2 regions of the Micromonospora arida genome follow, and region 2 is predicted to be linked to the other one. Evidence: riboswitches for the same ligand, from Rfam matches in the RefSeq annotation. Region 2 holds a riboswitch; the other holds the start of a gene.

Region 1 (3,945 bases), on a different contig from region 2:
CGGCGTCGCCACGACGCCGACGGTCCAACTGGCGGTCGGCGCGGACGCCGGGTTGTGGAACCAGGCCCGCTGCCCGAGATACCAGATCGCCGTCCAGTCGCCCTGCCGTCCGGCCAGCGCGTACGTCTGCCCGGCGGACGCCCGGGCCCCGTGATCCGACACCGCCATCGTGTTCGGGCTGCCGTCCGGGCGGAGCGCGATGTCGTTGACCAGCGGCGCGTCCGCGGCCGGTGCGCTGCGCAGCACCACCGCCGAGGAGCCGCGCGGCGCGCAGGGCACGCCCACTGTGACGCAGCCGGTGAACGCCGGCTGGTTGGTGGTGTAGTCCGGGTCGATCCGGACCAGCCCGGTGGCCGGGGTGCCGGTGTCCAGTCGAGGTGCGTGCAGCAGGTCGAAGTAGTGCGTCCAGTCCCAGTACGGGCCCGGATCCCAGTGCATTCCCCGCACGGTCGAGGCGATGGTGCCGGGCACGTTGTCGTGGCCGATGATGTGCTGGCGGTCCAGCGGGATGCCCAGCCGCAGCGCCAGGTGCCGGACCAGCTTCGCCGAGGTCCGGTACATCGCCTCGGTGTACCAGGTGCCCTGCGCCGCGAAGCCCTCGTGTTCCAACCCGATCGACTTCGCGTTGACGTACCAGTTGCCGGCGTGCCAGCCGACGTCCTTGGTCTTCACGTGCTGGGCGATGTGCCCGTCGACCGAGCGCAGCGAGTAGTGCCAGCTCACGTAGGTCGGATCCTGGACGAGTTGCAGGGTCGTGGCCCAACTCGCCTCGGTGTCGTGGATGACGATGTACTCGATCTTCTGCCGCGCGGGCCGGTCGGAGAGGTCGTGGTTGCCGTAGTCCCCGTCGCCGAACGCCTCGTAGGGCGCCGGGATCCACTCGCAGGAGATGGTGCGTGGGCACTCCACCCCGTCCGGGCGGGCCAGGCGGCGCAGGCCCAACCGGTCCAACCAGGAACGCTCGGGCCGTACCACGCGGGCCGGCAGGGTGACACGCTGGCCGTCGTCGGTCACCCGGGCTTCGCCCGCGCCGATGGTGGTGAAGACCTCGTCGGCGAAGGCCGCCGCGGCGTCGGCGCTGTCCGCGCCCGAGTAGCGGGCCACCGCGCCGTACCAGGCCGCCGGGTCGGTGCCCGCGCCGACCGGCGCGCCCAGATCCCTCTGGTACGCGCTCAGCAGCGCGGCCCCACCCCGGATGTTGAGGCCCGCGTCGGTGCGCAGTGCCTCGGGGGTGGCGCCGGTCAGCGTGGCGGCGGCGTCCACGGTCTGCAACGCGGCGATGGACGGCGCGGGTGCCTCGACCGGCCGGGGCGTGGGCACCCGGGCGGAACGGGAGTCGTCGCCGCGTGGGTCCTCGGCGCCGGCGTCGTGGTGGCCGCGCCCGGGTAGGGCGGCCACGTGCCGCGCGTCGGTCAGGTGCATCGGGCCGTAGCCGCCACTGGTGCTCGGTGTGCCGGCGTTGGTGTCCCAACGGGACTCCAGGAAGGAGACGCCGAGCAGCACGACGGCCGGCACGCCGTACTCGGTGGCCGCTGCGGCGTACTGCTGCTGACGGTCGGTGGCGGGCGCGGCGGCGGCCGGGCCGCTGGAGAGCGGCACCGTGGTCGCGGCGGCGACCACGGTGGCGGCGAGCAGCGCGCGCCAGCCGGTCGACAGGGTTGGATGGTGCATCGAACCCCCTAGATTCTCGCGGAGTGAGGTCAGGTCACCATCGCGCCGTCCGGGAGCTCGCGTCAATACCTTTCCATCTATCGAAGCGTGCGGAAAGAATTCTTCACACACGGTCGGTGACCTCGCCCAATCCGTACGGAGTGTCACGGCCGCACGGGTTGCGGATCGGTAACAAGCGTCTCTACTCTGGTCATTCGTCGGCCCGACAGCAGCTCCGCCCAGCCCGGGCGGTAACGGACCGACACCGCCGAGTCGTTTCCGAGCGAACCGGGGACCCAGGTCCCTCGGGGTGAATCCGCAGCCACTGCGGTAGGGCGCCGACTTCCCGCCCGAACCCGTCAGCTAACCCGGTAGGCGGTCAGGAAGAAGGAGTACGGAACCCCGGTGGCACTCCATGCCCCGCGGCCGTCGTCCGAGCGGCCGGCATCAGCCGGCCCGGCCTCGATCGTGCCGCGCCCACGCTGGTCCCGCTTCACCACCGCACTCGCCGCGCTGGCCGGCATCGCCGTCGTCCTGACCGGCAGTGCCACGGCGGCGCACGCCGACCCGTCCGTCGCCGAGATCGAGCGCCAGATCGACGCCGACTGGAACAAGCTCGAACCGATCATCGAACGGCACAACGCCACCCGCACCGACCTCGCCGCAAAGCGGAAGCAGGCCGACGCGCTGGCCGCCCGGATCACTCCGCTGGAGCGCCAGGTCGACGCCGCGATGGACAAGGTCAGCGCCCTGGCCGTACGCGCCTACAAGGGTGAGAACGTCTCGACAGTCAACGCCGTGCTGGGCAGCCGGTCGCCCAGCGAGGTGGTCGGCCAGCTCGAAATGCTCGACCGCTTCGCGCACAACCAGCAGAAGGACGTACGCCAGGTGGCCGACCTGCGCGATCAGCTGGCCGCGCAGAAGGCGCCGCTGGACGAGATGGTGGCCCAGCTGACCCGCACCGAAGCTCAGCTGGCGGCGAAGAAGAAGCAGATCAACGAAGAGATCGACCGCCTGCAGAAGCTGCGCCTCAAGGTGTACGGCAGCGGCGGCGGCGGTCCGCTGCGCCCGGCACCCTGCCCGGGTAGCTACCCCGGCGGCGCCGCGGGCACCGCGGTCAAGTTCGCCTGCGCGCAGATCGGCAAGCCCTACGTCTGGGGTGCCGAGGGCCCGAACTCGTACGACTGCTCCGGTCTGATGCTGGCCGCCTGGGCGAAGGCCGGCGTGTCGCTGCCGCACAACGCCGCCGCGCAGAGCCGGGTCACCAAGAACGTCAGCAAGGGCGACCTGCGCCCCGGCGACCTGGTCTTCTACTACAGCGACATCCACCACGTCGGCATGTACGTCGGCGGCGGCTGGGTGGTGCACGCCTCGCAGGCCGGTCAACCGGTCAAGATGAAGAAGGTCGACGACGGCCCGATCCACAGCTACGGCCGTCCAGGCTGACCTTCCGATGACCGAGGGCCCGTCGCGATCCGTCGCGGCGGGCCCTCGTCGTCTCGGTCCTAACGGCTGAACCTCAGCGGGTGGGCCAGGTGCGCCAGTGCTGCCAGGCGCGGCTGGGTGTCGGCCCCCGCTGGCCCTGGTAGCGCGAGCCGTAGACCACCGAGCCGTACGGGTGCTCGGCCGGCGAGGAGAGCCGGAAGATGCAGAGCTGCCCGATCTTCATGCCCGGCCACAGGGTGATCGGCAGGTTCGCCACGTTCGAGAGTTCCAGTGTCACGTGACCGGAGAAGCCCGGGTCGATGAAGCCGGCGGTGGAGTGCGTGAGCAGCCCGAGCCGGCCCAGGGAGCTCTTGCCCTCCAGTCGGCCGGCGAGCTGGTCACCCAGCGAGATGACCTCCAGTGTCGAGGCGAGGACGAACTCCCCCGGGTGCAGCACGAACGGCTCGCCGTCGGGGACCTCGACCGCCGAGGTCAGGTCGTCCTGCTGCATGGCGGGATCGATGTGGGTGTAGAGGTGGTTGTTGAAAACCCGGAACAGCCGGTCGAGTCGGACGTCGATGCTGGACGGTTGGACCAGAGTGGGCTCGAACGGCTCCAGGCCCAGCGTGCCGGCCTTGATCTCGGAGACCAGGTCGCGGTCGGAGAGCAGCATCGGACCACCATAGCCGCGTTCCCGAAAGTGGCCGGATTCGGTGCCGGTGACCAGCGCGTCGAGGTCGCTACTCGTACATTTGTTCGATAGAATGCCCACATGGCTTCCTGGTCCGAATTCGCCGCCGACGAGCCCCGACTCGCCGACGGGATCCGCGTTCTCCTCCAGCAATACGGGCCGGGCTTCGGCTATCTGGC
Region 2 (3,945 bases):
GTCAGCCGGCGGATGCGGACGGCCGGGCGGTCGGGCCGCACCGTGGTGTTGCGGCTGCGCTTCGGCGACTACACCCGGGCGACCCGCTCGCACACGGTGGGTAAGGCGACCGCCGACACGACGGCGCTACTCACCGCCGCGCGGACGTTGTTGCGGGCCGCGCTGCCCGAGATCGATCGCCGAGGCATCACCCTGATCGGTGTCTCCGTGGGCAACCTCGACGACAACCCGGTCCAGCCTGAGCTGCCGTTCCAGCCAGACCCCGGCTCCCATCTGGACGCTGCGGTCGACGCGGTCCGCGACCGGTTCGGATCAGCGGCGCTCACGCGGGCGGTGTTGCTCGGCCGGGAGCCGGGCGTGGAGATGCCACTTCTGCCGGACTGACCGATAAGCGTGCGGCGTCCACGGCCGAGCTGCGATCAGAGACACATCACAGCAGGTCGGCGGTTTAGCCGGCGGCTGACGGGTGACCCTTGAGGGGTACAGCCTGACGAGGGGGGCCCACCATGTCCGACGACACCAGCAACCGACCGAGTCGCACCGCCGAGCGTCCGCACGACGTGACCGACCCGCTGCTGTGGCAGTTGGCGATCGACGTGCTGAGCGCACACGAGCCGGACGACGAGGACCAGTGCCGCAACCTCCAGTGCGCCGGGCAGTCCTGGCCGTGCGCGGCCCGCAACGGCGCCGAGCAGTCGCTGCGACTGTCCCGCAGCACGCCCGACTCGGTCGGGAGGACCACCGACGGCGACGACAGTGACGACGTGGGCGCGGGCCGTCCCGGGGAGTCCCCGGTGCCAGCCTCCCGCTGGGGCTGGAACGCCGGCCCGGCAGCGTCGCATCGAGGGCCGAAGGCGTCCGCCTCGGCGGCGTGACGGCGGCCCGCACGAGGTACGGGCACCCGGGCTGACAGCACGACACACACGAACGCTCGGCCGGGTCACCGGCCGAGCGTTCGTGTGTCATCCGTCAGAGGCTGAGCCGCTGACCCGGAAAGATCAGACCCGGGTCTGCGCCGACCACCTGCCGGTTGTCCTCGTACAGGGCCTGCCAGCCGCCGGCCACCCGCTGGTCGGCAGCGATCTCGGACAGGGTGTCGCCCGACTTGACCAGGTACGTCTGGCCGCCCGCCACCGGCGCGGTGCGCTGGTGGTCACGGGTCGCCGGCTGCTCGCCACGCGACGACCGCTCCTGCGGCTTGGTGGGCTTCGCGGTCGACGTCGTCGACTTCTCGGTGGATCTGGTCGACGGCTTCGCGGTGGGCTTGGTCGCGGAGCCACCCTTCTTGCCGCAGGTCGGCCACGCGCCGATGCCCTGTCCGTCGAGCACCTTCTCGGCAATGGCGATCTGCTCGCCGCGGCTGGCCAGGTCGGCGCGGGCGGCGTACTTCTTGCCGCCGTAACCGGCCCAGGTGCTCTGCGAGAACTGAAGCCCGCCGTAGTACCCGTTACCAGTGTTGATCTTCCAGTTGCCGCCGGACTCGCACTTGGCGATCGCGTCCCAGTTGACGGCGGCCTGCGCCGGGGCGGCCGGCCCGAAGAGGGCGACGGCGCCGGTGACCGCGCCAACGGCAAGGGTGCCGACGGCGAGGCGGCGGGTGGTGACCCGTCGATGACGGGGGGTGTAGACAGACGTCATGTGAGCTTCCTCCACGCCGGCGAGGTGAGCTGTCGGGTTCGGGCCGAGGAGCCCGGCCGCGCGGTGGCGGCTTCACCCCGAGGTGACATGCACCGAGGAACGTGTGGGTCCCCCGCTCCTGCCCGGGTGACTGGGTTCCGACGACCGGGGGCAGGATTTGGCGTTGCCGGCCGTGGTGTCCGCAATGGCGAACCCGACCGACGTTAGGCACGGTCGGTGACGGTCGCCCACCCCCTGTGAACTTCTTCACCGGGGCACGCGGGGCGGGTCCCGCAGCGGTTGCGGGCGATCGACGTCTGTGCAGTAACCATCGTGGACCGTTTCCGATCAGGTCGGCACAGCAGGCGTGGCGAACACGGCCACAGCCCGGCCTGACAGTTCGATTCAGGCGGTCGCCTGATATCTGCGGAGCGCAGCTTCGGCGAGCTGGTCCAGGAATCTGTCACCACCGGGTTTGTTGCCCTCCTCCTGAATGACCACCAGAGTGGTTCCGATCCGGACGAGGACGCTGTCGCATTCCAGCGTGTCAGCACCGTACGTCGCGCTGCACCTGACGCGAAGACTGTCATCTCCCAACCGCGGCCCTGGTGCCACTGCGAAGCGACGGCTGCCGCCCTGGCTGGACGACGCGACGGTGGGACAACGGCCGATCAAGGTTCGCAGGTCGGCCATTGCTCGTCGTGCACCGTCATCGGCGTATGTCCTGAGGACTTCGGTCCCCACCCACAGGTCATCCGGGCCCGCGTCATAGCTGAGGGTGGCCGCGGCCATCGCTGACGGAGTCCCGGTCAGCCGCCTCGCTGACAACAGCGGGGTCATGCTGCCCGAGCAGGCGTCTGAGCGTTGCTCCCCAGAATCAGGCGACATGACTGTCGCAATCTTCACAGTGAATCCTGGCGGCACCGAGTCCGTGGCGACCAGGCGTGCGGACAACGCCGCGGAGTAGCCCGGCCCGCCCGTCGCCGGAACTGCTGGGTTGGGCGGCTTCGTGGCTGTGGCCGAGCCCGTCGCCTGCGCCGCGGAGGGGATCGCTTCGCCCGCTGACCGGTCCGCTGTACGAGCCGGTGAGGTACCGCACGCGGTCACCGTACAGACGGCCACCACAGCAGCTGACGTACGCAGCACCATCCTGAGCACCGACGGACTCCACCCTCTCGTGCGGGACGCGTCACGTTAGCTGCGGGCGAGCGATCCCCCTACGGCTACAGCGTGCGGGCCAGCCGGTCGGCGAGCGTCCGGGTGAAGCGGGCCGGGTCGGTCAGCTCACCGCCCTCGGCGAGCACCGCCAGGCCGTAGAGCAGCTCGGCGGTCTCGGTCAGGGCGGCGGTGTCGCTGCCCTGCTCGTGGGCCTTGCGCAGCCCCGACACCAGCGGGTGACCGGGGTTGATCTCCAGGATCCGCTTGGTCGTGGGGATCTCGTGCCCCATCGCTCGGTACATCTTCTCCAAGGTCGGGGTGAGGTCGTGGGCGTCGCCGACGACGCAGGCCGGTGAGGTGGTGAGCCGGGACGAGAGGCGAACCTCCCGGACGCTGTCGGTGAGGGTGGTCCCCAGCCAGTCGAGCAGCCCGGCGAACTCCTGTCGCTGCTGCTCGCGCTCGGCCTCGGCCTGCTGCTTCTCCTCGTCGGTGTCCAGGTCGATCTCGCCCTTGGCGATCGAGCGCAGTGGCCGACCGTCGTACGTGCCGACCCGCTCGACCCACACCTCGTCGACCTGGTCGGTGAGGAGCAGCACCTCGTGCCCCTTGGCCCGGAACGCCTCCAGGTGCGGAGAGTTCTCGATGGCGGCCCGGGACTCGCCGGTGGCGTACCAGATGTCGCTCTGGCCGTCCTTCATCCGCGACACGTAGCCGGCCAGGTCGGTGGGCTCGGCCGGGTCGTTGGTGGAGGCCACCGACAGGATGTCCAGCAGGGTGTCCCGGTTGTCGGTGTCGTCGATCAGCCCTTCCTTGACCACCGCGCCGAATTCGGTCCAGAAGGTGCGGTAGCGCTCGGCGTGGTTGGCCTTGAGGTCCTTGACCGTGGCGAGGACCTTCTTGACCAGGCGGCGGCGGACGATCTGGATCTGCCGGTCCTGCTGGAGGATCTCCCGGGAGATGTTCAGCGACAGGTCGTGCGCGTCGACCACACCCTTGACGAAGCGCAGGTAGGTCGGGACCAGCGCCTCGCAGTCGTCCATGATGAAGACGCGCTTGACGTAGAGCTGGACGCCACGGCGGCCCTGCGGGGAGAACAGGTCCAGGGGGGCGTGGCTGGGCAGGAAGAGCAGCGCCTCGTACTCGAAGGTGCCCTCGCCCTTCATGTGCACG

Evidence for each region. A riboswitch is a leader RNA that binds a small molecule or an ion and turns the genes downstream of it on or off. The one in region 2 is predicted to bind cyclic di-AMP.
Region 1: linked by a shared signal. The riboswitch ahead of ACFYP0_RS32325 (C40 family peptidase) and the one ahead of ACFYP0_RS16570 (transglycosylase family protein) in region 2 are both predicted to bind cyclic di-AMP.

The regions. Positions count from the first base shown of each region.
Region 1 is NZ_JBIALC010000019.1:70,686-74,630, forward strand. Features, by position in the region: gene ACFYP0_RS32320 (N-acetylmuramoyl-L-alanine amidase) at 1-1,671, opposite strand, end outside; cyclic di-AMP (ydaO/yuaA leader) riboswitch at 1,907-2,042, shown strand; gene ACFYP0_RS32325 (C40 family peptidase) at 2,056-3,096, shown strand; gene dcd (dCTP deaminase) at 3,170-3,748, opposite strand; gene ACFYP0_RS32335 (pyridoxamine 5'-phosphate oxidase family protein) at 3,848-3,945, shown strand, end outside.
Region 2 is NZ_JBIALC010000004.1:523,128-527,072, reverse strand. Features, by position in the region: gene dinB (DNA polymerase IV) at 1-384, shown strand, start outside; gene ACFYP0_RS16575 (hypothetical protein) at 507-875, shown strand; gene ACFYP0_RS16570 (transglycosylase family protein) at 970-1,638, opposite strand; cyclic di-AMP (ydaO/yuaA leader) riboswitch at 1,639-1,811, opposite strand; gene htpG (molecular chaperone HtpG) at 2,841-3,945, opposite strand, start outside.